2 regions of the Simplicispira piscis genome follow, and region 2 is predicted to be linked to the other one. Evidence: riboswitches for the same ligand, from Rfam matches in the RefSeq annotation. Region 2 holds a riboswitch; the other holds the start of a gene.

Region 1 (15,132 bases), on a different contig from region 2:
ATCCTCGCTCAATTTGGTCCGCGCGAAGCCATGGAATACGACGTGGTGGTCGTGGGCGGTGGCCCCGGTGGCCTGGCCACGGCCATCCGCCTCAAGCAGTTGGCGGCTGAACGCGGCCAGGATGTCTCGGTCGTGGTGCTCGAAAAAGGCTCGGAACCCGGCGCGCACATCCTCTCGGGCGCCATCATGGACCCCAAGGCTTTGACCGAGCTGATTCCTGACTGGAAAGAGCGCGGCGCGCCTTTGAACCAGCCAGTGACCGAAGACGCCTACATGTTCCTGAGCGAGCGCTCGGGCTTTCGTGTGCCCAACATGGTGCTGCCCCCATTTGCGCACAACCACGGCAACTACATCGTCAGCCTGGGCAACGTCAGCAAATGGATGGCCGAGCAGGCCGAGGCCCTGGGCGTGGAAATCTTCCCCGGTTTTGCCGCCGCCGAGGTGCTCTACAACGAACAAGGCGCCGTCAAGGGCGTGGCCACCGGCAACATGGGCGTGGGCAAGGAAGGTGAACCCACGGGCGACTTCCAGCTGGGCATGGAACTGCACGCCAAGTACACCGTGTTTGCCGAAGGCGCGCGCGGCCACCTGGGCAAGCAGTTGATCGCACGCTACAAGCTCGATGAAAACCGCGACCCCCAAAGCTTTGGCATCGGCATCAAGGAGCTGTGGGAAATCGACCCGTCCCGCCACCAGCCCGGCTTTGTCATGCACTCCGCCGGCTGGCCCATGGACAGCAGCACCTATGGCGGCGCCTTCATGTACCACATGGAGGACAACAAGGTGGCTGTGGGTTTTGTCACCGGCCTGGGCTACACCAACCCCTACCTGAGCCCGTTCGAAGAATTCCAGCGCTGGAAGACGCACCCCAACGTCCGCTACTACTTCGAAAACGCCCAGGGCGAAATCACGGCCAAGCGCCTGTCGTATGGCGCGCGCGCCATCAACGCCAGCGGCATCAACTCGCTCCCCAAGACAGTGTTCCCGGGCGGTGCGCTGGTGGGCTGCAATGCCGGCTACCTGAACGTCAGCCGCATCAAGGGCAGCCACGCAGCCATCAAGACCGGCAAGCTGGCCGCCGAAGCCGCGTTTGATGCCATCGTGGCCGGTCGCCAGCACGACGAACTGAGCGCCTACCCCAAGGCTTTCGAGGCCAGCTGGCTGCACACCGAGCTGAACAAAGACCGCAACTTCAAGAACTGGTTCAAATACGGCCTGACCACGGCCACGCTGATGAACGGTTTCGAGCATTTCGTGCTGCGCGGCCATATTCCATGGACGCTGCACCGCGACAAGCCCGACCACGCCTACCTCAAGCCGGCCAGCGAGTGCAAGCCCATCGTCTACCCCAAGCCCGACGGCAAGCTCACCTTCGACCGGCTCTCGAGCGTGTTCATCAGCAACACCAACCACGCTGAAAACCAGCCTTCGCACCTCACGCTCAAGGATGCCAGCGTGCCGGTCCAGATCAACCTGGCAAAGTACGCCGGGCCCGAAGCCCGCTATTGCCCCGCTGGTGTGTACGAGTTCGTGCCCGACGAAGCCAAGGGCGGCAACGCGCAGCGCCTGCAGATCAACGCGCAGAACTGCGTGCACTGCAAGACCTGCGACATCAAGGACCCGACGCAGAACATCGTGTGGGTCACACCCGAAGGCGGCGGTGGACCGAACTACTCGGGCATGTAAAAAACCATAGCGCTTTGCGCAATAGGGGCCTGCGTTGCAGGCCCTTTTTTATGCAGAAATGACCGCAGCAGATAACGCCGAGTGCTTACAACAGCACAGAGCCCCCCAAGACCAGGGCAATGCTGCGCTGCAGTAGACTTCCCCACGAGGCCCGGCGACCCTCCTGCGTCGGCCTTCTTTACGACAAACAGGAAACAACGATAGCAAGGTTGGAGATAGCAATGAAGCAAATGTCTTGGGCACCCCTGGGCGCACTGGCCCTGGCTGTGATGGCGGTGGTAGCACCCGCCCATGCCCAGCAGAAATCGGTCGCTGTGACGGCCATCGTCGAACACCCCGCGCTGGACGCCGTGCGCGATGGCGTGCAGGCCGCTCTCAAGGATGCGGGCTTCGAATCGGGCAAGAACCTGAAGTGGCAGTACCAGAGCGCCCAAGGCAACACCGGCACGGCCGCGCAGATCGCGCGCAAGTTCGTGGGGGACAAGCCCGATACCATCGTCGCTATCGCCACGCCCTCGGCCCAGGCCGTGATCGCGTCCACCAAGTCCGTACCCGTGGTGTTCTCGGCCGTGACCGACCCTGTCGCCGCCAAGCTGGTGCCCAACTGGGATGCCTCCAAAACCAACGTGACCGGCGTGTCCGACCTGCTGGCGCTCGACAAGCAGATGGACCTGGTCAAGCAGGTCGTGCCCAACGCCAAGCGCGTGGGCATGGTCTACAACCCCGGCGAAGCCAACTCGGTGGTCGTGGTCAAGCAGATGAAGGAGCTCCTGCCCAAGCTGGGCATGACGCTGGTCGAAGCGGCCGCGCCGCGCTCGGTCGACGTGGGCAGCGCCGCGCGCAGCCTGATCGGCAAGGTCGACGTGATCTACACCAACACCGACAACAACGTGGTCTCGGCCTATGAAGCGCTGGTCAAGGTCGGCCAGGAAGCCAAGATCCCGCTGGTGGCTTCGGACACCGACAGCGTCAAGCGCGGCGCCATTGCCGCTTTTGGCATCAACTACCGCGACCTGGGCGAGCAAACCGGCCGCATGGTGGCGCGCATCTTGAAGGGCGAAAAGCCCGGCGACATCAAGCCCGAAGTGAGTACCAAGATGGAACTCTTCGTGAACCCCGGCGCCGCCGAAAAGCAGGGCGTGAAGCTGTCTGACGCGCTGATCAAATCAGCGGCCCAGGTCGTTCAGTAATCCATTGACCGCACCCAGGGGCTGCAACCTTTGCAAAGCCCCGCTGCAGGAGCCATGCACCGCGTGGCTCCTGCTTTCTTTTCACCCACTGCCCTGCTGCCCATGTCTCTCTTTTCCTTGCTTGGCGCCATTGAAATCGGCCTGATTTTCAGCCTGGTGGCGCTGGGCGTGTTCATTTCGTTCAGGCTGCTGCGCTTTCCCGACCTGACCGTGGACGGCAGCTTTCCGCTCGGTGGCGCCGTCTGCGCCATCCTGATCTCCCACGGCACCAACCCCTACCTGGCCACCCTGGCCGCCATGGCCGCCGCTGCCGCCGCAGGCCTGCTCACGGGCTGGCTCAACGTTCGGCTCAAGATCATGGACCTGCTGGCCAGCATCCTGGTGATGATCGCGCTGTACTCGATCAACCTGCGCATCATGGGCGGGCCCAACGTGCCGCTGATCAATGACACCACCCTGTTCACCCTGCTGCAGCCCGAGGGCATGGAAGACTATGTGGCGCGCCCCCTGCTGCTGGCCGTCATCGTCATCGCCGCCAAGCTGGCACTCGACTGGTTCTTCGCCACCGAGCGGGGCCTGGCGATCCGCGCCACCGGCTCCAACGCGCGCATGGCGCGCTCGCAGGGCGTGAACACCGGCGCCATGGTGCTGCTCGGCATGGCCGTCTCCAACGCCCTGGTGGGCCTGGCCGGCGCGCTGTTTGCCCAGACGCAGGGCGGCTCCGACATTTCCATGGGCATCGGCACCATCGTCATCGGCCTGGCCGCCGTCATTGTGGGCGAGAGCATCCTGCCCTCGCGCCGCCTGATCTACGCCACGCTGGCCGTCGTCATCGGCGCCATCGTCTACCGCTTCTTCATCGCTCTGGCGCTCAACAGCGACTTCATCGGCCTCAAGGCGCAAGACCTGAACCTGGTCACCGCCGTGCTCGTCACCATCGCGCTGATCATCCCGCAGATCAAGCGCAAGCTGGCCAAACGCCGCTGAAATGAAGCACACCCCCCTGAGTAACCGGCTGCGCCGCGCCAGTCCCGCGTATCGCCGGTAAAGCGAAGCCCCACGGGCAAAGAATAGGAAACGCACCATGCTGAGCGCCCAAAACCTCGAAATCACCTTCAACCCCGGCACACCAATAGAAACGCGCGCCTTGCGCGGCATGTCGCTGAACATTCCCGCCGGGCAATTCGTCACCGTGATCGGCTCCAACGGTGCCGGCAAGTCCACCTTTCTCAACGCCATCTCGGGCGACCTGGGCGTGGACAGCGGGACCATCACCATCGACGGCATGGACGTGACGCGCCAGCCCGTGTGGGCGCGCGCATCGCGCGTGGCGCGTGTGTTCCAGGACCCCATGGCCGGCACCTGCGAAGACCTCACCATCGAGGAAAACATGGCCCTGGCGCAGCAGCGCGGCACGCTGCGCGGCCTGCGCAGCGCCGTCAAGGCCGCGCTGCGCGAGACCTTCCGCGCGCGCCTGGCCACGCTCGGCCTGGGACTGGAAAACCGCCTCACCGACCGCATCGGCCTGCTCTCGGGCGGCCAGCGCCAGGCCGTGAGTCTGCTGATGGCGGCGCTGCAGCCCTCACGCATCCTGCTGCTTGACGAACACACCGCCGCGCTCGACCCGCGCACCGCCGACTTCGTGCTGCAGCTGACCTCGCGCATCGTCGCCGAGAACCAGCTCACCACCATGATGGTCACGCACAGCATGCGCCAGGCCCTCGACGTGGGCGAACGCACCGTCATGCTGCACCAGGGCCAGGTGGTGCTCGACGTATCGGGCGAGGAGCGCAAGCGCCTGGACGTGCCCGACCTGCTCAGGATGTTCGAAAAAGTGCGCGGCGAAAAGCTCGCCGATGACGCCCTGCTGCTGGGCTGAACCCGTGGCTCCCTTCTGCGGTCTGTCCCGGGGCTGCAGGTTGATCTTAAATATCTAAATTAATAGCTGCTGACGCTTTACCAGCAAGCGCTAGAGGCCGATTAGGCCTCAAACAGGTTCAATCAGAGAACAGCGGCAGGTCGGCTTTTTTGAGCGTGCGCAGCACGAAGCTGGAGCGGCTGTGGCGTATGCCCTTGATCTTGTAGAGCTTCTCGCGCAGCAGGCGCTCGTAGTCACGCGTGTCCTTGACCACGATGCGCAGCAGGTAGTCGTAGTCGCCCGAGACCAGGTGCGCCTCGATCACCTCGGGAATACTGGCCAGGGTTTCGCCAAACTTCTCCAGCGTGTTGTCGGAATGGCTGTCGAGCGTGACCTGCACCAGCACCGTGTCGGCCAGGTCCAGCGACTGTGGGTTGATCCGCACCGTGTAGCCCTGGATGACACCGGCCTCCTCCATCTTCTTGATGCGCCCCCAGCACGGCGACGGGCTCAGGCCCACGGCCTGGCCGATCTCTTGCAGGCTGGCGCGTGCATTGCCCTGCAGCACAGCGAGAATTTTTCTATCCAGTCGATCCATCGGCCTGATTATTCAGCAAAACTTATATTTGCAGAAAAATATTCTGCAAATATGCGCGAATGGCCCGATTTCAGCAAATTCATCTTCGCCCCACGGCGCATACTTCTTACATCAAGGCGCTCTTACCGGAGTGCACGAACTGACAAGGCCCCGGCTGGTTATCGCCAGCACGGGGCCCTTGGCATTTCGGGGCCGGGCGCGCAGCCAAGAACCCTGCGCCTTGCAGACAGGTTTCTGCAAGTTAATAAGCACGCTTACCGCATAAACCCCGATGCCCGCCGCGATGCTGCAGCACCATAATTTGCGAGAAGCAGGAGCGCATTCGCCCCTCTGACCTCAAGCGATCGCCCACCACCCACAGGAGACACCATGCAACTGACCAAACTCGTCGTCGGCCTGAGCCTTGCGCTCGGCTTTGTGGCCGCCGCTGCCGCGCAGACCACCATGCGCATCAGTATCTCGACCGCGCAGAACTCGCACCAGGGTGTCGCCATCGACGTCTTTGCCAAGGAAGTGGAAAAACGCACCGGCGGTCGCTACAAGGTACAGACCTTCTACAACGGCGCCCTGGGCGGCGAGCGCGAGTCGATCGAGGCGGTGCAGTTGGGCACGCAGGAGCTGGCTTTCAGCTCCACCGGCCCGGTGCCCAACTTCGTGCCGGAGGCCAAAATCCTCGACGTGCCCTTCCTGTTCCGCGACAAGGCGCACGCGCGCGCCGTGCTTGACGGCCCCATCGGCCAGGAAATGCTGACCAAGTTCGACGCCAAGGGCTTCAAGGCGCTGGCCTGGGCGGAAAACGGTTTCCGCCACATGACCAACAGCAAGCGTGATGTGAACACGCCCGAGGACTTGAAGGGCCTGAAGATGCGCACCATGGAGAACCCGGTGCACATCGCCGCCTACAAGGGTTTTGGCATTATCACCACCCCCATGGCCTTCCCGGAAGTTTTCACCGCGCTGCAGCAGGGCACGGTCGATGGGCAAGAGAACCCGCTGCCGGTCATCATCTCGGCCAAGTTCGACCAGGTACAAAAGCACCTCACGCTGACCGGGCACGTGTATTCGCCCTGCATCTTCCTGATGAACAAGGCGTCATTCGACAAGCTCTCGGCGGCCGACAAGCAGGCCTTCCTCGATGCGGCCAAGGAAGGCACGAAAGCGAACCGCGCGCGCGTGGACGAGGACGATTCCAAGGGCGTGGCCGATCTGCGCGCCAAGGGCATGACCGTGATCGACAACATCGACAAAGCCAAGTTTGTCGCTGCACTGGCGCCCGTGAACGCCGAGTTTGAAAAGCAGTTCGGCAAGGCCAACCTGGACAAAATCCGCAACTACAAGTGATTTAGCTACATTTATTGTAGCAATTAGCGCCCGTATCTATTAAGATAACGGGCGTTTTCATTTGAAATCACGACACCGACTGCGAACCTGGCGACTGCGCCCCATGAAAACCGCCTTCCTGACCTTTGAGCGCTGGACCAGTGCCCTTTCCCTGTGGTGTGCCTGCGCCATGCTGGTCCTGGCGGCTGCGCTGGGCATGTTCCAGATCATCATGCGCTTCGTGCTGGAGCAGCCAGCCGAGTGGACCGAGGTACTGATCCGCTTCAGCCTGATCTGGATGGTGTTTCTGGCCATCCCCACGGCCTTCCGCCAAGGGGCCATGGTGAGTGTGGATGTGCTTTACCGCTGGAGCCCGCCGCGCCTGCGCCGTGTGCTCGATGGTGTGGTGGCGCTGGCAGCGCTCATGCTCATTGCCATCATCGTGTGGTGGGGCTGGGACTACGCATTGCGCGGCCGCGTGCAGACCATGGCGGGCCTGGAGTCGCTGTCGATGTTCTGGGCCTATGTGGCACTCCCAGTGGGTGGCGTGTTCAGCGCCCTGGGCATTGTGGGCAACCTGATCGACCCGCGCCGCATGGAACTGGAGACCGCGCAATGAGCGTTGTCATGATCTCCACCATGGTGCTGTGCTTTGCGCTCACCATCTCCGTTGCGGTGTCGATTGGGCTGGCATCCATCCTCGGCATCCAGGCGTCCAACGCCCACATGCTCATCTCCGTCAAGGAGATGTTTGGCGCCATCAACAAGTTTCCGTTGGCGGCCATTCCCTTCTTCATCCTGGCCGGTAACCTGATGGAAGCAGGCGGCATCTCACGCCGACTGGTCGAGTTTGCCAAAAGCCTGGTGGGCGGTGTGCAAGGCGGCTTGCCCATGACCTGCGTGCTCACGTGCATGATTTTTGCCGCCGTTTCGGGCTCGTCGGTGGCCACCACCTTTGCCATTGGAGCCATCCTGATCCCGGCGCTCATCAAGCACGGCTACCCGACCAGCTATGCCGCCGCCCTGCAGGCCACCAGCGCCGAGCTGGGCGTGATCATCCCGCCGTCGATTCCGCTCATCCTGTACGGCGTGAGCGCCGAGGTGTCGATCGGCGAGCTGTTCATCGCCGGTTTTGGCCCAGGCCTCTTGATCAGCGGCGCGCTGATGCTGTTCGTCTGGGCGTATTGCAAGTGGAAGGGCTGGGGCAAGAACGATGGCGAAGGCCGCATGCCGCTGGGCCGCGCCACGCTGCAGGCGGGCTGGGCACTCTTCATGCCCGTCATCATCCTGGGCGGCATCTACGGCGGCGTTTTCACGCCCACTGAGGCCTCGGCCGTGGCGGTGTTCTATGCGCTGGTGGTGGGGGTGTTGATTTACCGGGAAATCGGCATCAAAAGCCTGGCGGCCGTGCTGCGGCGTTCGGTCATTTCGTCTTCGGTGATCATGTTCATCATCGCCAACGCGGGCCTGTTTGCCTTTCTCATCACCCGCGCGGGCGTCCCCGACGCCATTGGTCATTGGCTCGAAGCGGTGCTGCAGTCACCTGCGCTGTTTCTGCTGGGCGTGAACGCGGCGCTGTTCTTCATCGGCATGTTTATCGAGACCAGCGCAGCCATCATTGTGCTGGCGCCCATCCTGGCGCCCGTGGCCCAGCATTTTGGTGTGGACCCGGTGCATTTCGGCCTGATCATGGTGGTGAACCTGGCGCTGGGCATGGTTACGCCGCCCTTTGGCGTGAACCTGTTTGCTGCATGCACCGTGGCACGCATCTCGCTGGACCGCATCGTCGGGAGCCTGCTGCCGTTCGTGCTGGTGATCCTGGGCTGCCTACTGCTCATCACGTACTTTCCGTCGATTTCGCTGAGTTTGCGCGATATCGTCTATGCAAAATAGGTAGAATTCGCCCGGTCAGGAGAGAGCGCCCCGCACTTCACCACGAAGCACGAGCGGCGCCGCCGAAGGCGCAGGCCCCCGCCGAACGCTCAGGCAAAAGGACTGACAAACGCCCGCAACGATGCCGGCGTACCCTAGCTGGAGAGAGATGTCCGCGCCCCAGGTGCAGGCCATCCACCGAAGGAGCAAACCGCACGGCCAGCCAGGGCGTTGCGGCGAATCTCTCAGGTAAAGCGGACAGCAGGCAAATCCCGCAGCCCCATGGGCTGTGGCCCCTATTTGCCCCGGAGTCCGCCATGTCTGCCACCGCCCCCCTGCTCACCACGCCGCTCAACGCACTGCACATCGAACTGGGCGCCCGCATGGTGCCCTTTGCCGGTTATTCCATGCCCGTGCAGTACCCCGCAGGCCTGATGGCCGAGCATCTGCACACCCGCCAGGCCGCGGGCCTGTTCGATGTGTCGCACATGGGCCAGCTGCACCTGGTGGGGCGCGATGCCGCTGCCGCATTCGAGACCCTGATGCCGGTGGACGTGATCGACCTGCCCGTGGGCAAACAGCGCTACGGCCTGCTGCTCAATGACGAGGGCGGCATCATCGACGACCTGATGTTCTTCAACAAAGGCAATGGCGAGATCTTCGTCATCGTCAACGGCGCCTGCAAGGTGGGCGACATTGCCCACCTCCAGGAACGCATCGGCATGCGCTGCCAGGTGGTCCCCATGCCCGACCACGCCCTGCTCGCCCTGCAAGGCCCGCAGGCCGCCACGGCATTGGCCCGCCTGGCACCCGGCGTGGAGCAACTGGTGTTCATGACGGGGGGCAACTTCACCATTGCAGGCTGCACCTGCTTTGTCACCCGCAGCGGCTACACCGGCGAGGACGGCTTTGAAATCTCCGTGCCCGCCACGCAGGCCGAAACCCTGGCCCGCGCCCTGCTGGCGCAACCCGAGGTCAAGCCCATTGGCCTGGGCGCACGCAACTCGCTGCGCCTGGAGGCGGGGCTGTGCCTGTATGGCAACGACATGGACACCACCACCACCCCCGTGGAAGCAGGCTTGAACTGGGCCATACAAAAAGTGCGGCGCACCGGCGGCGCACGCGCCGGGGGCTTCCCGGGCGCCGACAAGGTGCTGGCGCAACTGGACAACCCCGCCAGCCTCACGCGCAAGCGCGTCGGCCTGGTCGCCACTGAGCGCGTGCCAGTGCGCGAGCCCGCCGTACTGGAAAACATGGACGGTCAGGAGATCGGCCAGGTGACCAGTGGGCTGCTGAGCCCTTCGCTCAATCAACCCATAGCCATCGCTTACGTCGGCCCGGACTACACCGCGACAGGAACCGAGATTTTTGCCATGGTGCGCGGCAAGCCCGTGCCCATGAAGGTCAGCACCACACCTTTCGTTCCCACACGCTATTACCGCGGCTGACCGCCAGGGCATTCCGTTTTTCAATCAATCGAATACGCGAAGCCGACAAAGTCATCGCTTGATTTAGAAATGGAATAAGCAGCGGCTACATTCCCCTTTCCATCATCTTTCCAGGAGACATCCCATGACCGTCAAATTTTCCAAAGACCACGAGTGGATCAACATTGCCGACACCAACGCCGCCGTGGTGGGCATTACCGTGCACGCCCAGGATGCCCTGGGTGACGTTGTTTTCGTCGATCTGCCCGCCGTGGGCGCCAGCTTTGCCCAGGGTGACGTGGCCGGTGTGGTCGAGTCCGTCAAGGCCGCTGCCGACATCTACATTCCCGTCGCGGGCGAAGTGGTGGAAGTGAACGAGGCCCTGCGCGCCGACCCCTCGTTGGCCAACACCGACCCGCTGGGCGCTGGCTGGTTCTTCAAGGTCAAGCTGTCGGACCCGTCGCAGCTCGACACCCTGATGGACGAGACCGCCTATTCGAGCTTTGCCGCCAGCGCCTGAGCGTCACGACAACAAAAACCATAGCAGTTCGCGCTTGAATTCAGGCACTTTCAAAATATAAAGTGCCTGAATTCTTTTAGAAACAAGCGCAAGATGCTCTCTTTTTAATAGCCTTTCAGACTGGTTCCCGCCATGCAGATGCCTGCCGCCCTGCCCTTGTCCGCACTCGAAAACACCACCGAGTTTCTGCCCCGCCACATTGGCATCGATGCGGCCGATGAAGCGCACATGCTGTCGGTGATCGGCGAGGCCTCGCGCCGCGCACTCATCGACTCCATCGTGCCGCGCTCCATCGCGCGCAGCCGCGCCATGGATGTGCCGCCCCCGGCATCGGAAGCTGCGGCGCTGGCCGAGCTCAAGGCGATTGCATCACGCAACCAGGTCCTCAAAAGTTTCATCGGCCAGGGCTACTACGGTACGCACACGCCCGGCGTGATCTTGCGCAACATCCTGGAGAACCCCGCCTGGTACACGGCCTACACGCCCTACCAGGCCGAAATTTCGCAGGGCCGCATGGAGGCCCTGGTCAACTTCCAGACCATGGTGTGCGACCTTACCGGCATGCCCATTGCCAACGCTTCCATGCTCGACGAAGCCACGGCCGCCGCCGAGGCCATGACGCTGGCCAAGCGCTCGGTCAAAAGCAAAAGCCACCGTTTCATCGTGGCGGGCGATGCCCATCCACAAACCATTGAGGTCATCCAGACCCGTGCCGCCCCCATGGGCATTGAGGTGGTGCTGGCCAACTCGCTGGAGGAATGGAACGCCGCCCTGGAAGGCGAGTACTTTGCCGTGCTGGCCCAGTACCCCGCCACCAGCGGCCGCATCGACGACTTGCGCGCCGACGTGGAAAAGGCCCATGGCAAACAGGCCGCCTTCATTGCCGCCGCCGACCTGCTGGCCCTCACGCTCATCACCCCGCCCGGTGAGTGGGGCGCCGACATTGTGGTGGGCACCACACAACGCTTTGGCATGCCCATGGGTGCGGGCGGCCCGCACGCAGCCTACATGGCCTGCCGCGACGACTTCAAACGCTCCATGCCCGGTCGCCTGGTGGGCGTCAGCGTGGACGTCCATGGCAAGCCGGCCTACCGCCTGGCACTGCAGACCCGCGAGCAGCACATTCGCCGCGAAAAAGCCACCAGCAACATCTGCACCGCGCAAGTACTGCCTGCAGTAATCGCCAGCATGTACGCCGTGTACCACGGCCCGCAAGGCCTGCGCCGCATCGCGCAACGGGTCGCCAGTTACACCGCCATCCTGACCAAGGGCCTGGAGCAATTGGGCGCCCCAGTGCGGGCACAGGCCACGTTTGATACCGTCAGCCTGAAAACCGATGGTGCTACCAAAACAATAGCTGCTCGCGCAGTACAGATGGGCGTTAACCTGCGCATTTACTTCGAAAATTACCTGTGCATCTCGCTGGACGAAACCACCACGCGCGAAGACATCGCGCTGCTGTGGAAGATTTTCGCCAAAGACGGCCAGGCACTGCCCAGCTTCGACGCCTTTGAACAGGGCGTGGAGTCGCTGATCCCCAGCGCGCTGCGCCGCACCAGCCCCTACCTCACGCACCCGGTGTTCAACACGCACCACTCTGAGACGGCCATGCTGCGCTATATCCGCCAGCTGTCGGACAAGGACCTGGCGCTGGACCGCTGCATGATTCCGCTGGGTTCATGCACCATGAAGCTCAACGCGACCAGCGAGATGATTCCGATCACCTGGCCCGAGTTTGCCAACGTGCACCCCTTCGCACCGGCCCACCAGCTGGAGGGCTACCGCCTTCTGGACGAGCAGCTGAGCGCCTGGCTGTGCCAGGCCACAGGCTATGCCGGCGTGAGCCTGCAGCCCAATGCGGGCAGTCAAGGTGAATACGCAGGGCTGCTGGCCATCAAGGCCTGGCATGCAGCCCAGGGCCACAACGATCGCAACATCTGCCTGATCCCCAGCAGCGCGCACGGCACCAATCCTGCCAGTGCGCAGATGGTGGGTATGCAGGTGGTGGTGACCAAGTGCGACGACAACGGCAACGTGGACATGGCCGATCTCCAGGCCAAATGCGAGCAGTACAGCGCACAGCTGGCCTGCATGATGATCACCTACCCCAGCACGCACGGCGTGTTTGAAACGCAGGTCAAAGAACTGTGCGAACTGGTGCACCAGCATGGTGGCCGCGTCTACGTAGACGGCGCCAACATGAATGCATTGGTTGGTGTGGCCGCCCCCGGCGAATTTGGCGGTGACGTGAGCCACCTGAACCTGCACAAGACCTTCTGCATCCCGCACGGCGGCGGCGGCCCCGGCGTAGGCCCCGTGTGCGTGGTGCAAGACCTGGTGCCTTACCTGCCCGGCCATGCTACGGCGGGTTTGGCGGGTGGCGTGGGCGCTGTGTCCGCAGCCCCGCTGGGCAATGCCGCTGTGCTGCCGATTTCCTGGATGTACATCCGCATGATGGGGGCCGAAGGCCTGCAGGCCGCCACCGAAGCGGCCATCCTCTCTGCCAACTACATCAGCGCACGCCTGAAGGACCACTACCCCACGCTCTACGCGAGCGAAAACGGCCATGTGGCGCACGAGTGCATCCTGGATCTGCGCCAGCTCAAGGACACCAGCGGCGTGATGGCCGAAGACGTGGCCAAGCGCCTGATTGACTACGGATTTCACGCGCCCACGCTGAGCTTCCCGGTGCCCAACACGCTGATGGTGGAACCCACTGAGAGCGAAAATCTGTTCGAGATCGATCGTTTCATCGACGCGATGATCGCCATCCGCAATGAAATCCGGCAGATCGAATCAGGTGCCTGGCCGCAGGACAACAACCCGCTCAAGAACGCGCCGCACACCGCTGAAAGCCTGCTGGGTGCCGAATGGAACCGCCCTTATGCCCGCGAGACCGCCGCCTACCCCGTGGCCGCCCTGCGCAGCAACAAATACTGGTCGCCGGTGGGCCGGGTGGATAACGTGTGGGGTGACCGCAACCTGAGCTGCAGCTGCATCCCGGTGTCTGACTACGCTTGAACGCAGTGACCTCGACCACCAGCGCCTGCACCGTTTGCCAGCCGCCTGTGCTGGAAGCGCTGGTCCAGTCTGAACCTGTACTGGCTGCGTTGTGGCAGGCCCTGCCCCGCCGCCATTTCGGCGCGGGTACATTGCTGCAGCAGGCGGGCGAGATCAGCACGCGCTGCTGGCAGGTGCGCAGCGGCGTGGTGCGGCTGTTCTACCTGAACGAACAAGGGACCGAGCGCAACCGGTCGTTCCACGACACCGGCAGCTGGGTGGCCGGCAATCTGCCGCCTCTGGCGCTGCCCAGCCCCTACGCCATCGAGGCACTGGCACCTGTAGAAGCCGTGGAGCTGGCCTATGCCACCTTGCAGCAGTGGCAACGCAGCTTTCCCCACATCGCCCCCTTGCTGGAAGAAGCCCTGGGCTATGTATTTCAGCAACACGCGCAGCGCGAAGCCGAGTTGTTGAGCCACCCGCCCGAGGTGCGCTACCAATCTTTTCTCGCTACACACGGTGATTTAACGCCCCACCTGCCGCAGCACCATGTGGCCAGCTACCTGGGCATTTCGCCGGTGTCGCTATCACGCATCCGGGCACGGCTGGGCATGGTGGAAGCGTCACGCGGCGTTTGAGAATTTTCAGCGTTCCTGTGGCCACGCACTGACCGTGCGATCCCGCCCTGGCATCACCACTTGGGGCAATTTTTCCTTGTCCATGACGGCGTCACCTGCCACCAACCCGTTCAGATGCAGCAGGTGCGCGGTGATGCCGTACACCTCGTCATCGGTCAGGCTCTTGGGCGCGTGCATCGGCATGCCCCGGCGCACATAGTCGAACACCGTCGTGGCATAAGGCCACATCGCGCCCACCGACAGCACCTGCAACGGGTACTTGCGCACACGCAGGGGCCGTAGCGGGTCGCTCCAGCCGATGAAACCATCCGTTCCGGCCAGCCGTGCGGCAGGCCCTTCGATGCCCTGTGCACCGTGGCAGGCGGCACAGTGCATGGCATACAGCCGCGCGCCCTGCTCCACGCTGCCCCGGCCGGGTGGCAGATTGCGGCCGTTGGGGAAGACGGTGATGGCGTAGCGATCGATGTCGGCAGGCGAGAGCGCCTGGCCTAAACCGATGACATGTGGCGGCGCTGCTGGTGCAGGAGTCACAGCGGATGGTACCTGGGTCTCGCTGGCTCTGCCTGTACTCAGCAGTCCCACCACCATCGCCACAGCCACGCCCCGCCGCAGGGTGGCACGCCCTGCGAGCAGCAACTGGCTGCACAGGTCTTCACGCATAGACGTTATCCACGCGGCCATCGGCTTGCACGCGCCAGGCCTGCACCGCGTTGTAGTGGTTGAACGAGTGCATGGCATAGCGCCGCTTCCATTCGCTGCGCAGTGGCTGTGTGCGACCATGCTCGTCGGTAGCGCGACTCATCAGGTCGGCCTTGCGGCCGTTCCACTGCCAGGGCAGCGTGAAGCGCGTAAAGGCCCGGTCCAGCACCGGGCCGTGCAACTGCGCCGCAGCCCAGGTGCGGCCTCCGTCCACGGACACATCCACACGCGCGATGCGCCCCCGGCCCGACCAGGCCAGCCCTGAGATTTCGTAAAACCCATGGGGCTCAGGCAAACGCTGCTGGCCTGAGGGGTGCGTGATCA
Region 2 (15,132 bases):
CCAGACCACCCAGCAGCGCCAGCGGCACGCGTGCGCCCACGAGCGCATCGATCAGCAAGCGCGTCCCCAGCGCGCCCAGCGCCCCGTACAGCGCATCGGCCGTGGCTGCGCCCAGGCCCGTGGCCAGCCCGGCGCGCACGCCACGTTCCAGCGTGCGCTGGATGGTCAGCAGGCCGATCGGCCCCACCGGCGCGGCAATGGAGAAGCCTACCCACAGGGCTTCGGCGAAGAGCGGGATGGCAGAAGAGGTCATACCGCCATGGTAGAAAGAATGCAGCCAAGACAACAGGCAAAAAATTCCGCCCAAAAACCTTGCTGCCTAAATTTTTCAGGAAAAGCACCGCCATGGCAAAAGATTCAGCCCTCCCACTCGACGACAAGGCCTGGCTGCTGCTGCAGGCGCTGCAGGCCGATGCCCGCGCTCCGCTGAAGGCCCTGGCCGATGCCGCGGGCCTGTCCCTGCCCGCCACGGCCGAACGCATCAAGCGGCTGCAGGAAGCCGGCGTGCTCCGTGGCTACCAGGCCCAGGTGGATCCTGCCGCCGTGGGCTATGGGGTGCGGGCCATCGTCGGCATCCATGTCCCCCAGCCGGGCAAGCGGGCGCTGCTGGACAAGCTGGCGAGCCTGCCCGAGGTGCTGGAGTGCCACCATGTGGCGGGCGAAGATTCTTATGTGATGCAGGTAGTGGCCACCACGCTGCAGGACCTGGAACGCTTCCTCGCCGGTATCAACGGCTACGGCGAGACGCGCACCTCGATCGTGTTTTCCACCCCCATCGAACGGCGCGGGCTGGCGCGGCCCGCGCGCTGACGCCAGGGCCTGTCACGCCTCCAGCAGCCGCGCCACGCGGGTCTGTAGCAGTTCGGGCTGCGCCTCGGCCGGAGCCATGGGCGCGCCCACGTTCAGACCCACGCGGCTGAACATGCCGCGGCGGAAGGGCCGCACCATGGCGCTCCCGCGCTCGACGCGGCTGAAGTACGAACCCCACAGATTGGTCAGCGCCATGGGGATCACGGGCACATCCAGCCCGTCGGCACGCGCGCGGTCCAGGATCTTGACGATGCCGCCCTTGAACGGCTGCAACTGCCCGTCGCGCGTGATGCCACCCTCGGGGAAGATCGCCAGCAAATCCCCTTCGCGCAACACCTGCGCGGCCCGCTCAAACGCAGCTTCGTAAGTGGCCGGGTCTTCCTTGTAGGACGCGATCGGAATGGCCTTGGCCAGCCGGAAAAGCGCGCCCAGCACCGGCACGCGGAAGATGCGGTGGTCCATCACGAAGTAGATGGGCCGGGGGCTGGCCGCCATGAGCAGCACGGCATCGACAAAACTCACATGGTTGCAGGCCAGAATGGCCGCGCCTTGCACCGGCAGGTTTTCGTCACCCTGCACCCTGAACCGGTACACCAGGCGCGAGAGCACCCAGGCCACGAAACGCAGCAGGTATTCGGGCACCAGCAAGAAGATGTAGGCCGCCACCACGGCATTGGCCAAGCCGGTGAACAGGAAAATTTGCGGCACCGTAAAGCCCGCGCCCAGCAAGGCCCCGACGATGAGCGAACTGGCGATCATGAACAGCGCGTTCAGGATGTTGTTGGCCGCAATGATGCGCGCGCGGTGCGTGGGCTGGGCGCGCATCTGGATGAGCGCGTACATGGGCACGCTGTACAGGCCGGCAAACAGGCTCAGTAGCGCCAGGTCGAGCATGATGCGCCAGTGCGCACCCTGGTCCATAAAGGCCGCCAGGCCCATGATCTCGGCCGGGGGCAGGCCCCGGGCAGCGAAATACAGATCGATGGAAAAAGCGCTCATGCCCATCGCCCCCAGCGGCACCAGGCCAATCTCCACATGGCGGCGCGAGAGCACCTCGCACAACAGCGAGCCGATGCCGATGCCGATCGAAAACACCACCAGCAGGAGTGAAGCGACCTGCTCATTGCCGTGCAGCACCTCTTTGGCCAGGCTGGGAAATTGCGATAGAAACACCGCGCCAAAAAACCACATCCAGCTGATGCCCAGCAGCGAGCGAAACACCACGGTGTTTTCGCGTGCCAGCTGGAGGTTGCGCCAGGTCTCCGTGACCGGGTTCCAGTTGATCTTCAGGTGCGGGTCTGTCGCTGGCAGCGAGGGAATGAACTCGGCCACCACACGCCCCACGAGGGCCATGCCGACACAGGCCAGGCCCACATGGTGGGCCCCAATGTCAGGTACGGCGATGATGAGGCCGCCTGCCACATTGCCCAACAAAATGGCCACGAACGTGCCCATCTCCACCATGCCGTTGCCGCCTGTCAACTCGCGCTCGGTCAGCACCTGGGGCATGTAGGCGAACTTGACAGGGCCAAACAGCGTGGAGTGCAGCCCCATCAGAAAGGTGCAGCCCAGCAGGATGGGTACGTTGGCCGAGAAAAACCCCCACGCGGCCAGCGCCATGATGCCGATCTCCAGCCGCTTGACGAAGCGGATCAGCCGCTTCTTGTCGTATTTGTCGGCCAGCTGACCGCTGGTGGCTGAGAACAGCAGAAACGGCAGGATGAACAGTGCGCCAATCACCAGTCCGGCCATGGCCGGCTGCATCCACGACACGCTGATCTGGTAGGTCACCATCACCGTGAAGGCAAACTTGAACAGGTTGTCATTGGCCGCACCAGAGAACTGCGTCCAGAAGAACGGCGCAAAACGGCGCTGGCGCAGCAGGGCGAACTGGTTGGGGTCCTCGTGCGCCTGCGCAGCACTGGCGGAGGGGTTTTCGATCTTCATGCGTTTCTCCTCGTTCTCGACAGGTTTGTTGTGTTTTTTTGGTATTGCCCGCACCTCAAGCGCACAGCCAGCGTAGGCCGCCGACGATGTGGGCGCGATTCTGCCCGGACACAGGGGCGCGCAGCATGACTGGAACCCTCCTGTTGCGCAATGTCACAAGTGCAGACAACACCGGCCCGAGGCATGCCAGCGCCAGCAGCGCAGCCATGCCGAGCAGCAAGCCCATTTCAGCGCGTGACAGGACCGGGCGGCACAGAGGGCGCTGCGCGCACTGACCTGAGGGGGATACAGAAAAGGTCATGGTCGTCGCATCCGTCAGTGGTCGATGCCCCGCAGTGTGTTCAGCGCAACCCATTACACCGCCAAAAAGCTGCTTAAACAGCTACTGATGGCACCTGGAGTATTGATAATCGATACCCATGAGCACCACCGCCGACCTCGTGACCGCCCTGAAGAAGGAACTCAAATCCGCCCAGATGACCTACGCCGACCTCGCGCGGCAGTTGGGCATGGCCGAATCGAGCGTCAAGCGCATGCTGGCCAAGGGCGACATGCCGCTCTCGCGCATCGACGCCATCTGCCGCGCCCTGGCGCTGGACTTTGCCGACCTCGCCCGGCGCGTGGCCGACGCGCAACCCTTGCTCAAGGAGCTGACGCACGACCAGGAGAAGGCCGTGGTGGCCGACAAGAAACTGCTGCTCATGGCCATCTGCGTACTGAGCCAGTGGACGCTGGAGCAGGTGACCAGCGCCTACCGGCTGACCGAGGCCGAGGTCATCCGCTACCTGGTGCAGCTCGACCGGATCGGCATCATCGAGTTGCGCCCCCTGAACCGCTACCGCCTGAAGCTGGCCAAGACCTTCCGCTGGCGCCCCCACGGGCCAGTGATGAACTATTTCCGCGAGCACGCTTTGCTGGACTACTTTGCAGGGGGGTTTGACGGCACAGGCGAAGGTGTGCTGCTGGTGCATGGCAACATCAGCCGCTCCCTGGCTCCTGCCTTCATGGAGCGCATGCAGCGCGTGGCCCAGGACTTTGCCCAACAACACCTGGCCGACCAGAAATTGCCTGAGCACGAACGTGAGGGCTACACGCTTTTGCTGGCGCTGCGCAGTTGGGAGTTCGAGGCCTTTGCCCAGATGCGGCGTTGAGACAGCGTCAACGCCGATGAGCAGCCCAAAACGCTCTATTTTTGATAGCTGATTACGCTTTACCAGCAAGGGCTAGCCACCAAAATTACCCAGAATACAGCCACTCCAGGGCAAAGACACCCATCCGTCCTCTACCAAGAGCCTTGCGTGACATCCATCACGGTCTGGCGCATTGGTGCAGGCCGCCGAAACATTTGCTCACACGCCTTCGCCAAACGACTACACGGGCTTGACGAAGAGCACCACACAATGCCCTTCATTGGTTCCTTTCGGGACCATTTCAAAGGAGTATTCCCATGGCACGCCTCGCCCTCGCCGCCGCAAGCATCGCCCTGCTGTCACTGTGCGCCCTGGCGCCCACCGCGCAGGCGGCCACCTCGGCCACCATCGTCATCCAGACAGCCCCGCCCCCCGTGCACTACGAGGCCGCGCCCCGGGCCCGGCGCGGCATGGTCTGGGTACCGGGCCACTGGGAATGGCGCCACGACCGCTACCGCTGGATCGACGGCTACTGGCTCAAAGCCCGCCCTGGTTACCGTTACAACGCCCCCCAGTGGCGCGAGCGCGGTGGGCGTTGGTATATGGAGCCCGGCCGCTGGGACCGTGACGGTGACGGCATTCCCAACCGCTACGACCGGACACCTGACGGTCGCCAGCCCCATTACAACGCCCCCCCGCACCGGCCCCCACACAGCCGCGGCGCCCCACCCCACCGCCGTGACAGCGACGGCGATGGCGTTTCCAACCGGCACGACCGCCAACCCAACAATCCGTACCGCCAATAAAACCCTGCGCGTGCGAGGCGCTTGGGCCTCTCCATAAGCAACTGTTGTATGGCATAAGGCCCTGCGCACCCCACGCAGGGCCCCGGGCGCGCCTAGAATCGCGCACTGCAGGAGAGCTTGGCGGCACCGTCCGCTGCACCGAAGGCGCAAACTCCCATACACGCTCAGGTTCCGTACTGCACCTTTCATCACAGCCGTCTGGAGAGCCGCCACCACCGTGGCGCACCGAAGGAGCAAACCCCACGCCATGCTGGCAGGGGGTGAATCTCTCAGGTCACAAGGACAGGGGGAGCGGCAGCTTGGCGGACACGCCGGCTGCATGCTATTCATTTAATAGCTGCTACCGCTTATCCATCAAGCGCTGGAACCCTGAAAGGCTCCAAAAATGCGCGTGATCGTTCTCGGCGCCGGCTTGCTCGGTGTCACTTCGGCTTATTACCTCCAACAACGCGGCCACGATGTGACCGTCATCGACCGCCAGGCCACGCCCGGCGCCGAAACCAGCTTCGCCAACGGCGGGCAAATTTCGGTCAGCCATGCCGAGCCCTGGGCCAACCCGAGCGCGCCGCTCAAGGTGCTGCAGTGGCTGGGCCAGGAAGACGCTCCCCTGCTGTTTCGCGTACGCGCCGATATGCGCCAATGGCTGTGGGGCCTGCAATTTTTGCGCGAATGCACGCCAGCACGCACGCGCCACAACATCCAGCAGATCGTGCGCCTGGGCACTTACAGCCGCGCAGCCCTGCAGCAGCTGCGCCGCGACACCGGCATCCAGTACGACCAGCGCACCCAGGGAATCCTGCATTTTTATACCAACCAGAAAGAATTTGACGGCGCCCTCGGCCCGGCCGAGCAAATGCGCCAACTAGGCTGCGAGCGCCAGGTGATCAGCGCCGACGAGGCCGTGCGCATCGAACCCGCCCTGGCCCACATTCGCCCGCAGCTGGCGGGCGCCACCTTTACCGCCGAAGATGAATCGGGCGACGCCAACCTGTTCGTGCGCGAACTGGCCGCACTGTGTGCACAAGCCGGAGTGCAGTTCCGCCTGGGTGAGCACATTACCGCGCTGCGTGCGGCGGGAGATGCAATCGACCACGTGGAAGTCACCAACGCCGAGGGCCGTTTTGAGCGGGTGCGCGGCGACGCCTTTGTGCTGGCCATGGGCTCGTACAGCCCATTGCTGGCGCAACCGCTGGGCGTGTCGTTGCCGATTTACCCGGCCAAGGGCTATTCGGTGACCATGCCGGTGAAAGACGCTGCCATGGCCCACCAGGTCAGCCTAACGGACGATGAATTCAAACTCGTCTTCTCGCGCTACACCAGCGAGCAGGGCGACCGCCTGCGCATTGCAGGCACGGCCGAACTCAATGGCTACGGCCGCGACCTGAACGCAGCCCGCTGCGAGGCCATCGTGCGGCGTGTGGAGCAGCTTTTTCCCGGGGCAGGCGATGCCACCCAGGCGCAGTTCTGGACGGGCTTGCGCCCGGCCACGCCGAGCAATGTGCCGTTGATCGGCCGCACCAAGCTGGGCAACCTGTTCCTCAACACCGGGCACGGCACGCTGGGCTGGACGCATTCCTGCGGCTCGGGCAAGGCACTGGCCGACATCGTCAGCGGCCAGGTGCCAGAAGTCGACTTTGCCTTTGCTGGCATGAAAGACCAGCGCCAGCCCCGCCTGCAGCCAGCCACCTGAGCGCGTTCTCATTCTGCTTCCAAATCATTCGTGTCTAGAAGGCTGTCGGACTTGGAGCGTCGAAAGCGAGAATCGGTCCCAGCGAGGACAGTTTTTACTGGATTTGCAGCCGACGATTTCCAAGTCCGACAGTCTCCTGGGCGCGAAGCCGCAGACAGTGCTGTAGCACGGCAAGGCGAAGCAACATCGACACGGATGGTTTAGAAATGGAATCAGGCGACCGTAAGCACCGCCGCAGGGCGGTGCGCGCGCAGGAACTGCTCGCACTCCTGTGCAGGCAAGGGCCTGCTGTAAAAATAGCCCTGGATTTCATCGCAGCCCCGCGCACGCAGGGCATCGAGCTGCTCCTGCGTTTCCACCCCTTCGGCAATCGTGCGCAGCCCCAGGCTGCTGGCCATGCCGATGATGGCGTAGACGATGGCACGGTCCTCCGCATTCACCGTAATGTCCTGCACAAAGGACTTGTCGATCTTGAGCTTACAAACCTGGAAGCGCTTGAGGTAGCTGAGTGACGAATAACCGGTGCCAAAGTCGTCGATCGACATGCGCACACCCCGAGCCCGCAGGTCCGCCATGATGGCAATGGCCCGTTCGGGGTCGTTGCTGGCCACGCCCTCGGTCAACTCCAGCTCCAGGCAATCGGGCAGCACGCCCTCCTCGGCCAGGATGCGGCTCACCAGGCCCGGCAGGTTGGGGTGGCGGAACTGCACCGCCGACACGTTCACTGCCATCGTGATCTGCTGCAGCCCGCTGGCCTGCCAACGGGCCAGTTGCTGCACGGCGGTGCGCAGCACCCACTCACCAATCGGCAAGATGAGCCCGCTTTTTTCGGCAATGGGAATGAACTCTGCCGGCGAGACCATGCCCAATTCCGGGTGCTGCCAGCGCAGCAAGGCTTCTACGCCCACGACGCGCCCATCCTGAAGGCAACATTGCGGCTGATAATGCAGCGCCAGTTGCTCACGCTCCAGCGCGCGGCGCAGTGCGCCTTCCAGCAGCAAGGTGCGCGCAGCCTGCGTATGCATGTCGGAGGAATAGAAACGGTAGGCGTTGCGCCCGTCGAGCTTGGCGCGGTACATCGCCGCATCGGCGTATTGCGCCAGCGTGTCCAGGTCATGGCCATCCTCCGGAAACATGGCAATGCCAATCGATGGGGTCACCATCAATTCGTGCTCACGCACCTGCAGGGGCTCCGCAATCGATTCAATCAGCTTGCGCGCCAGGTGTGCGGCGCCATCGGCGTCCGTACCCGGCAGCACCAACACGAACTCGTCGCCCCCCATGCGAGACACGGTGTCCTGCTCGCGCACCTGCTGGCGCATCCGCCGCGATACCGCGATCAGCAATTCGTCGCCAATGCCATGCCCTAGCGAATCGTTGATGTTCTTGAAATGATCGAGATCCAGGAACATCAGCGCCATCGGCTCATCGCTGCGCTGGGCCAGACACAGGTCATGGGCAAAACGATCCCGCAGCATGGCACGGTTGGGCAGACCCGTCAGCAAGTCAAAGTGCGCCATCCAGCGGATACGCTGCTCGTCTGCCTTGCGCTGGCTCACATCCGAAAAAATGGCGATGAAATGGCTGGCATCGCCCTCGGCGTTGCCGATGCGGCTCATGGTCAGCCACTGCGGATACACCTCACCGTTCTTGCGCTTGTTCCAGATCTCCCCCTGCCACAGTCCCTCGGTCTGTACGGCGCGCCAAAGGGCTGCGTAGAACGCGGCGTCGTGGCGCCCCGACGCCAGAAGCCGGGGGTTGCGGCCCCGCACATCGTCAAAGGTGAATCCGGTGATGGTCGTGAAGGCCGGATTAACCAGCAGGATCTTCTGGTGTGCATCGGTCACCATGATGCCGTCGTGGCTGTTCTGGAACACCTCGGACGCCAGGCGCCCTTGTGATTCGAACGACTTGCGCTGGATGGCGCTCCCCATGAAGTGGCTCACCCGTTCCACCAGCGTGGTGTCGTGGTGGTCCAGCGCGTTTTTGCGGCGGCTGAAAGTGTCCAGCACGCCAACGACCGTGCGCGAATCCGTCAGGATGGGCACCGAGGTGCAATCCATCCAGCGCTCCTGGTGGGCCATGGACAGGACCAGTGAACGCAGGGGGGTATTGTCCAGCAGCGGGGCAATGCCTTGCGCCCCACTGAACTCCACGACACCAGCAACATCGTTCTGCGCATGCCCCGGAAAAACGGCTCGCGCCTTCGCCAACACCCCCTCAAGGCCATGCGCCGCCTGCGGCTCCAGCTGGCCTGAACGCTCATCCAGGAGCCACACCAAGCCACGCACAGAGGGCAAAAGCTCCTCCAAGTGGCCCACCAGACGGCTCAGGATCTGGTCGATATCGGGCTCGCTGGCAATCAGCTCCAGTGCAAAAGCACGCAGCGCTTCCAGTTGCCGGGTCTGGTGCTGCGCGGTGAGGTTCATGGCGGTTCCGGTCACCCGGACGGGCCGTCCGGCAGGGTCGCGTGAGACAAACCCGCGCGCCAGCACCGGCACATAGCGGCCGGACCGGTGGCGCAACCGCACCTCTTCGACCACCACGTTATCCTCCGATGCCAGCAAACGCCCCTGCAAGGAAGCCATCCGCGCCAGGTCCTGCGGATGGACGAGCGCCTTGATGCGCAGGGGGCCCTGGGGCATGTCGTCCACCCCATAGCCGAGCATGTGCCAACCTTGGGGAGAAAACTCGGTCTGCAGGCTTGGCAACTGGCATTCCCACGGGGCGTCGGTCGATCCTTTGAGCACCAACTCCAGTTGCGCCTGGGAATGGCGCAGCAGTTCCTCGGCCCGCTGGCGCTGCGCTTCATTGGCGAAATAGTCCAGCGCGAAATCCACATCGGACGCCATTTGCGAAAGCAAGGTGCGTGCATCCGGTGAAAAGCTGTCGGCCGACCCGGCGATCAGCACAAACACTCCGACCACTTCGCCCGACCGGTGCAAGGGAAAAGCCACGGCAGGTCGGGTGTTTGGCCTGTCGTTAATCCAGACCTCACGGCCCTCGCGCAGTGCCGTCCACGCACACCCCAGACCCGGCATGTCGGCGCCGACAACCAGATCAGCACCCATATCCGGCGCGCCCGCTCCATGCGCAGCCACCAATTGCAGCGCCGGCGAGCCTGGTTCGCGCATGCCAATCCAGGCCAGATGCATCCCTCCCAGCGGAACAGCGGCCTCGCAAATACGCACGAAAAGCGCTTGCGCCGTAGAGCATTGCACGATCGCCTGGTTGCAAGCGCTCAAGGCCGCATAGAGCCGTGATTGCTGTTTGATCCGAAGTTCGTCTTCATGCCTGCGGGTGATGTCCTGGAGCGCCACGATGCATTGCTTGTGCCCATCATCCTGCTCCAGCACGCGCAACTGCACGCTGACAAACGCCTGCGCACCATCACCCCGGCGAATGCGCCGGTCCACGGCATAGGCCTCGATGTCGCCGCGCACCAAACGGTCCACCCCCTCCAGGTCTTGTACCAGGTCGTCCGGGCTGACCAGATCGGCCCAGGCCAGTCGCTCAACCTGCTCGGGCGCAAAGCCCACGATGCTACAAAAATGCCGGTTAAAACGCCCCCAGCGGGCATGGGACAGATCGCCTGTCGCAATGCCGATAAATGGCAGAGAAAAAAACTGCCCCATCAACTGGTCTGAACGGGTCTTCTGAACCAGCATCTCCAACCGCTGTGCACGCCGCAGCTGCCGCCAAAATAGCGCCAGCACCAATGCCAGTGCGATGACTGCGAGCGTGGTCACCGCGCTGACCCACCAAGCCAGCACATGCACGGGCTGCAGCACCTCGGCCCGGTCGATTTTGGCCACCACGTGCCAGTCCGTGTTGGCCACAGGCCGGAAGGCAGAGAGCACTTCGACATTGCGGTGGTCCCGGCCGGCCATCTGTCCAGGCTCGCTGGCACGCAACGCCGCCGCTGCGGGCAAGGTATCGTTGGCCATAGGCAAGCGCAAGCGCATGGCGGTGCCGCTGCGGTGGCGCAGTTCGTTCATGAACACCGCTGCGTCACCCTCCCTGCGCACCAGCAAAGTTTCGCCGCTGGGACTCAAGGTCGGCCAGGCCTGGATGACCGGAAACAGGAACCGCTCCGGCGAAATACCCATTTGCACCACCGCCACCATGCGCCGCTGTGCACTGCTGATGTCATAAACCGGCAGCAACCAGCGCAACTGCGCATGTCCTTGGGCATCGACGTTCAGGTCCAGACGCACGGCCTGCTCGGCCTGCACCAGTTGGGGAACAAAGCGGCCCTGGGATTCTGGCGTGCCGTCTTGCGCCGCCATGCTGGCCAGTACATGGCCGTCGAGATCGAGCAGATCAATGGCGTCATAGTCAAAGGCGGTTCGCAGCAATGCAAAACGCTGCATGACGGCCGCCTGTTGTGCGGTGCTGCGCGCCGGATCCACCTGGAGCGCGACGACTTGCTGGGCAAAGACCGCGTCATCCGAAAGCATCTGGGCATTCTTCTGCCGCTCGCCCAGCCAGTTTTCGATCTGGTCGGACTTGAGGCGCGCAATGGCGGCCATATTGGCCAACGCCTCCGCCTCTGCCTTGGGCGCCTGTATGCGCACGACCATCCACCCGGTCAACGGCAACAGCATGGCCAGCGCACAGATCAGCGCTAAAAACTGTCTGGCTGTGGCTCGCCCGGTCAGGGTGGACATACTTTGGATCTCAAAACCTTCTCCGTTCCTTAGAATGATTCGGACCGGCCAGGCGCGGCGCAAACGAGGAATGCGGTCGCTGCGCAGCGACCGGTGCATGCCCCAGCTTGAAGACATCGACCCCAGCCACCAGTTGCTGCGCCTGCGACTTCAGGCTGTCCGCTGCGGCGGCCATCTCCTCGACCAGGGCCGCATTCTGCTGCGTGACCTGGTCCATGTGCGTAACGGCCTCGCCCACCTGGGACACGCCCAGGCTCTGCTCCGTACTGGCCGCACTGATTTCGCCCATGAGGTCGGTTACGCGCCGAATCGCGCTGACCACCTCGGACATGGTGGCACCGGCCTGGTCCGCCTGGGCCGTACCCTGTTCGACGCGGTCCACGCTGGCGCTGATGAGGTGCTTGATTTCCTTGGCGGCCTCGGCTGAGCGGCTGGCCAGGCTGCGCACCTCAGTGGCGACCACGGCAAAACCCCGACCCTGCTCACCCGCACGGGCCGCTTCAACCGCTGCATTCAGCGCAAGAATATTGGTTTGAAAGGCAATGCTGTCGATCACACCGATGATGTCCGCAATCCTGCGCGAGCTCTCATTGATGCCCTGCATGGTGGCGACCACCTGCGACACCACTTCGCCGCCCTTGACCGCGACCTGGCTGGCGCTGGCAGCCAATTGGTTGGCCTGGCGGGAGTTGTCCGCGTTTTGCTGCACAGTGGAGTTGAGTTGCTCCATGGAAGCCGCTGTCTCTTCCAGCGAACTGGCCTGGCTCTCGGTGCGCGACGCCAGGTCGTGGTTTCCTTGTGCAATCTGTACGCTGGCGCTCGCCACTGCCTGGGCACCCTCTCGCACCTGCCCCACCACGCCGGAGAGCTGCACCTGCATTTCGACCAGGGCATTCATCAGGCTCGCAATCTCGTTCGTGCCCTGCACCTCGACCGCGGTCGTCAAGTCGCCCGCCGCAACCGCCTGCGCCAGCCGTACCGCATCCTGGACCGGGCGCGTAATGCTGCGCACAAACGCCAGCGCCAGCGCCGCAGCCCCCAACACACCCAGCCCCAGCAGCGCCACCATGCCGTAAGCCAGCTGCTGTGCCTGGTTTTTGCGATCCTGCAGGGTCAGATTGAGCAGACGAACCGCGCCATCGTTAAAGCTGTAGATGGCGTCGATGGTGCGGGTGAAGTCGTCGAAATAGGCTGTGGGTGTCAGCGTGATGGTTTGCGCGTCAACCAGGCCCTCTCGGGTCATTTTGAGCGTCGCTCCGATCTGCTCGTTCAGCGCACGGGCAGGACCCTCCAGAGCCTTACGGAATACGGCGTTGTCGCCGCCAGCCTTGGCCAAGTGGCGCTGCAGGTCCGCCTGCACCTGGTCAATCTGCCGCAAACCGGCTTGCAGCGTGGCCTGGCCTTCGGGCGGCAGCGTGCCTTGCGCCAGATACATGGCACCCCGCGCACGCATCAACCCCATATGCTCTGTCAGCACCATGGCCTTGACCAACGCCACCTGTGTCAGCATGTGGGTATCGAAGTGGGAATCCAACGACAGGCCTGATCCATCGAGAACACCTTCGCCCACCAAAAACAACTGGTCGATCAATGCGGTGTGCAATCGGGTGCTTTCAGGGGCCGGCATTTGCTTGGCGGCGACCTTTTGCTCCAAGGCAGTCCACTCCTTGCGGCGCTCTGCCCATTGCGCAACGGTTGGCTGCGCTGCACGGTTCGATGCCAGAGCCTTATCCACCTTGTCGTAGCCCTGAGCCAGCACGCTGGCTACTGCCGGACGCTGCTGCTCCAGCTGCGCGTTGCCTCCCAGCATGCCAGCGGACATTCCGCGGTGCTTCTGGCTGGACTGGATCACACCATTGATCTCCACCAGCACCTGCGCGCCCTGCACCTGACGCTCGGCCAGGGCGGCACCCTGAAAAGCCAGCCGCAAGTACAGCGCGGCAGGGAAGATCACCATCACCAAGGCCAACAGGCCCAGGATCATGAATTTCTGGGCCAGGCTCAATCGATGCAATAAGGACATGGTAAGTACCGGTGGAAAGGCGGTAGCGGGCAGTGCCGGTAGGCGCTGCACCACAGCCCATCAGGGCGCGTAACCCAGATGGCGGCTGGATTACTGTCCACCGCGCGAAAAGCGCAGCAGTCCAGAGCCCATCCTTGGCGCCACACAACTTGTTACTATAAACCAGTTGCATATGCGCCCAGGCGTCTGCCTGCCCTTTCATCCGACGGCATCCGGCAATGCGCTGCACGATGTGCATCGCTTTATTGATTCACAGCAACCGGACAGCAGCCCGCACAGCACCTGGCGGGTAAATACCGCAAACAGGCGAACGAACTCAGTGATGATGGGACAGGTGACACTGCCTTCGCAGTGCTACAGCCCACATCCAAAAAACGACTCTGCCCGAACGGAAAAATCAGCGCGCCAGGGGGGCCCCACCCGTGGAGTGGGAGACAAAGGCGGCAAGGGCCCGCATGTCCGTTTCACTGAGCTGCTCCGCATAAGACGGCATGACACCCAGGCCAGACTGCAAAGCCTGCAGCACACGGGCCGCATCTGGTTTGAGCTCATCCAGTACGGGGCCCACCTGCCCCTCAGAGCCTGCGGCAGCCAGTGTGTGGCAGACCGCGCAGGCGGGTTTCACGGTGGTGAACAGGGCTTTCCCCCGTGCCACAAGCTCGGCGTCATCCGCCAGGGCAGGTACCGGCAAAGCCATGGCAAACGAACACAACAGCCAGGCTGCAGGGCCTGCATGGCGCGAGGGAAACTTGTTCAGCATGACTTCAGGCCACCGTCACAGTGACAGCGTGGTCACGCCAGCTGTTGTTGTTGTAGCCACGGATGTTTTCCTCGCGCTCGGCAGGCTGCGCGTGGCCCGCCGCATCGGTGGCCCGGCTGGCCAGCACATGGGTTCCTGCTGCCAACCGCACGGGCAGCACGAACTGGCGCCAGGCAAAACGCCCCAGGTCGGGGCCGATCAGCTGCGCCCGGCTCCAGGTGGCGCCCCCGTCGACGGAGACTTCCACGCCTTGTAGCGGCTGGGTACCGGCAAACGCCACACCGTGGATCTGGGTCATACCGGCCTTCAGAGGCCCTTGCTCGGAAAGGGGGCCATTGATCCAGGACTTGACCACAATTTCCCAGACCGAACGCTGGTCAGGACTGGACTTGGTGCCGGGGGGCGAGAGCCGGTAGCTGCTGGCCATGATGCGCGCCGGGGATTGCTGCGGGGTCAGCGCCAGCCGCTTGATGTACTTGATGTTGTTCACCCCCTGGTAGCCCGGCACGATCAGACGCAGCGGACCACCATGGGCGAGAGGGATGGGCTCGCCATTGAGCTCCCAAGCCAAAATGGCGTCGCCCAAAGCGGCGACGGGCACTGATCGCTCCACGAGTACCGTCAGCGGATCCACGCCTTCAGGCAGTTTTTCACCGCCCGTGCCGGTGAGATACACCGCGCCATCCACCACCCCGCCCAGCGCGGCCACTACCGCACGCACGGGCACGCCGCTCCAGAACACACAGCCGGCAGCACCCACAGTCCATTGCGTACCGCTGGGCTTGCTGGGGAAGAACCCCCGTCCGTTGCCCGAGCACTGCAGCACCGTAGCCACCGTTTCCAGACCCATTGTCTTGAGTTCTGCCAGCGTAAATTCGCGTGGAGTTTTCACCCCTTCGATGCTGATGGTCCAGGCATCCCGGTTGTCCAGAATGGACGCATCCGGCGGCGGCAGGTTATTACGCACATACAACTGGTCTGTCGGGGTCAACACGCTGGTGCCAAACGAAGAACGCCGCGTTTCCATGGTGTTGTTGCTGTGCACGATCAGCGCCTTGGGGTCTTTCCAGCTGACATAGGCGGGCAAAGGTTTGGGCGCAGCGGCCTGAGCATGCGCGCCAGTTGTCCAGCTGGCCAGGCCCAAAGTTCCAAGGGCGGCGGCACTGCCGGCCAACATGTGGCGGCGAGGCATTGACTGGGGGGATTTCATGGCGCGCTCCTTCGCAAGAGGTGAATATGAGAAATACAAAAAGAGACGCGCAATGCTTTTCTGCCCGCGCGCTGGCGCCCATTCTG

The links. Region 2 has a riboswitch for glycine ahead of ACYVOC_RS18365 (D-amino acid dehydrogenase). Riboswitches for the same ligand answer to the same signal wherever they lie in the genome.
Region 1: linked by a shared signal. The riboswitch ahead of gcvT (glycine cleavage system aminomethyltransferase GcvT) and the one ahead of ACYVOC_RS18365 (D-amino acid dehydrogenase) in region 2 are both predicted to bind glycine.

What each region holds. Positions count from the first base shown of each region.
Region 1 is NZ_BAAGQN010000031.1:9,051-24,182, forward strand. It holds gene ACYVOC_RS17995 (electron transfer flavoprotein-ubiquinone oxidoreductase) at 1-1,686, shown strand, start outside; gene ACYVOC_RS18000 (ABC transporter substrate-binding protein) at 1,908-2,876, shown strand; gene ACYVOC_RS18005 (ABC transporter permease) at 2,979-3,863, shown strand; gene ACYVOC_RS18010 (ABC transporter ATP-binding protein) at 3,961-4,755, shown strand; gene ACYVOC_RS18015 (Lrp/AsnC family transcriptional regulator) at 4,874-5,332, opposite strand; gene ACYVOC_RS18020 (TRAP transporter substrate-binding protein) at 5,702-6,673, shown strand; gene ACYVOC_RS18025 (TRAP transporter small permease) at 6,777-7,271, shown strand; gene ACYVOC_RS18030 (TRAP transporter large permease) at 7,268-8,545, shown strand; glycine riboswitch at 8,552-8,656, shown strand; glycine riboswitch at 8,674-8,796, shown strand; gene gcvT (glycine cleavage system aminomethyltransferase GcvT) at 8,842-9,972, shown strand; gene gcvH (glycine cleavage system protein GcvH) at 10,097-10,471, shown strand; gene gcvP (aminomethyl-transferring glycine dehydrogenase) at 10,604-13,492, shown strand; gene ACYVOC_RS18050 (Crp/Fnr family transcriptional regulator) at 13,498-14,109, shown strand; gene ACYVOC_RS18055 (c-type cytochrome) at 14,116-14,769, opposite strand; gene soxC (sulfite dehydrogenase) at 14,762-15,132, opposite strand, start outside.
Region 2 is NZ_BAAGQN010000033.1:22,543-37,674, reverse strand. It holds gene ACYVOC_RS18390 (LysE family translocator) at 1-253, opposite strand, end outside; gene ACYVOC_RS18385 (Lrp/AsnC family transcriptional regulator) at 346-810, shown strand; gene ACYVOC_RS18380 (MFS transporter) at 823-2,757, opposite strand; gene ACYVOC_RS18375 (helix-turn-helix domain-containing protein) at 3,177-3,908, shown strand; gene ACYVOC_RS18370 (YXWGXW repeat-containing protein) at 4,205-4,693, shown strand; glycine riboswitch at 4,882-4,989, shown strand; gene ACYVOC_RS18365 (D-amino acid dehydrogenase) at 5,079-6,383, shown strand; gene ACYVOC_RS18360 (EAL domain-containing protein) at 6,596-10,990, opposite strand; gene ACYVOC_RS18355 (methyl-accepting chemotaxis protein) at 11,064-13,076, opposite strand; gene sorU (SorU family sulfite dehydrogenase c-type cytochrome subunit) at 13,474-13,773, opposite strand; gene sorT (SorT family sulfite dehydrogenase catalytic subunit) at 13,841-15,046, opposite strand.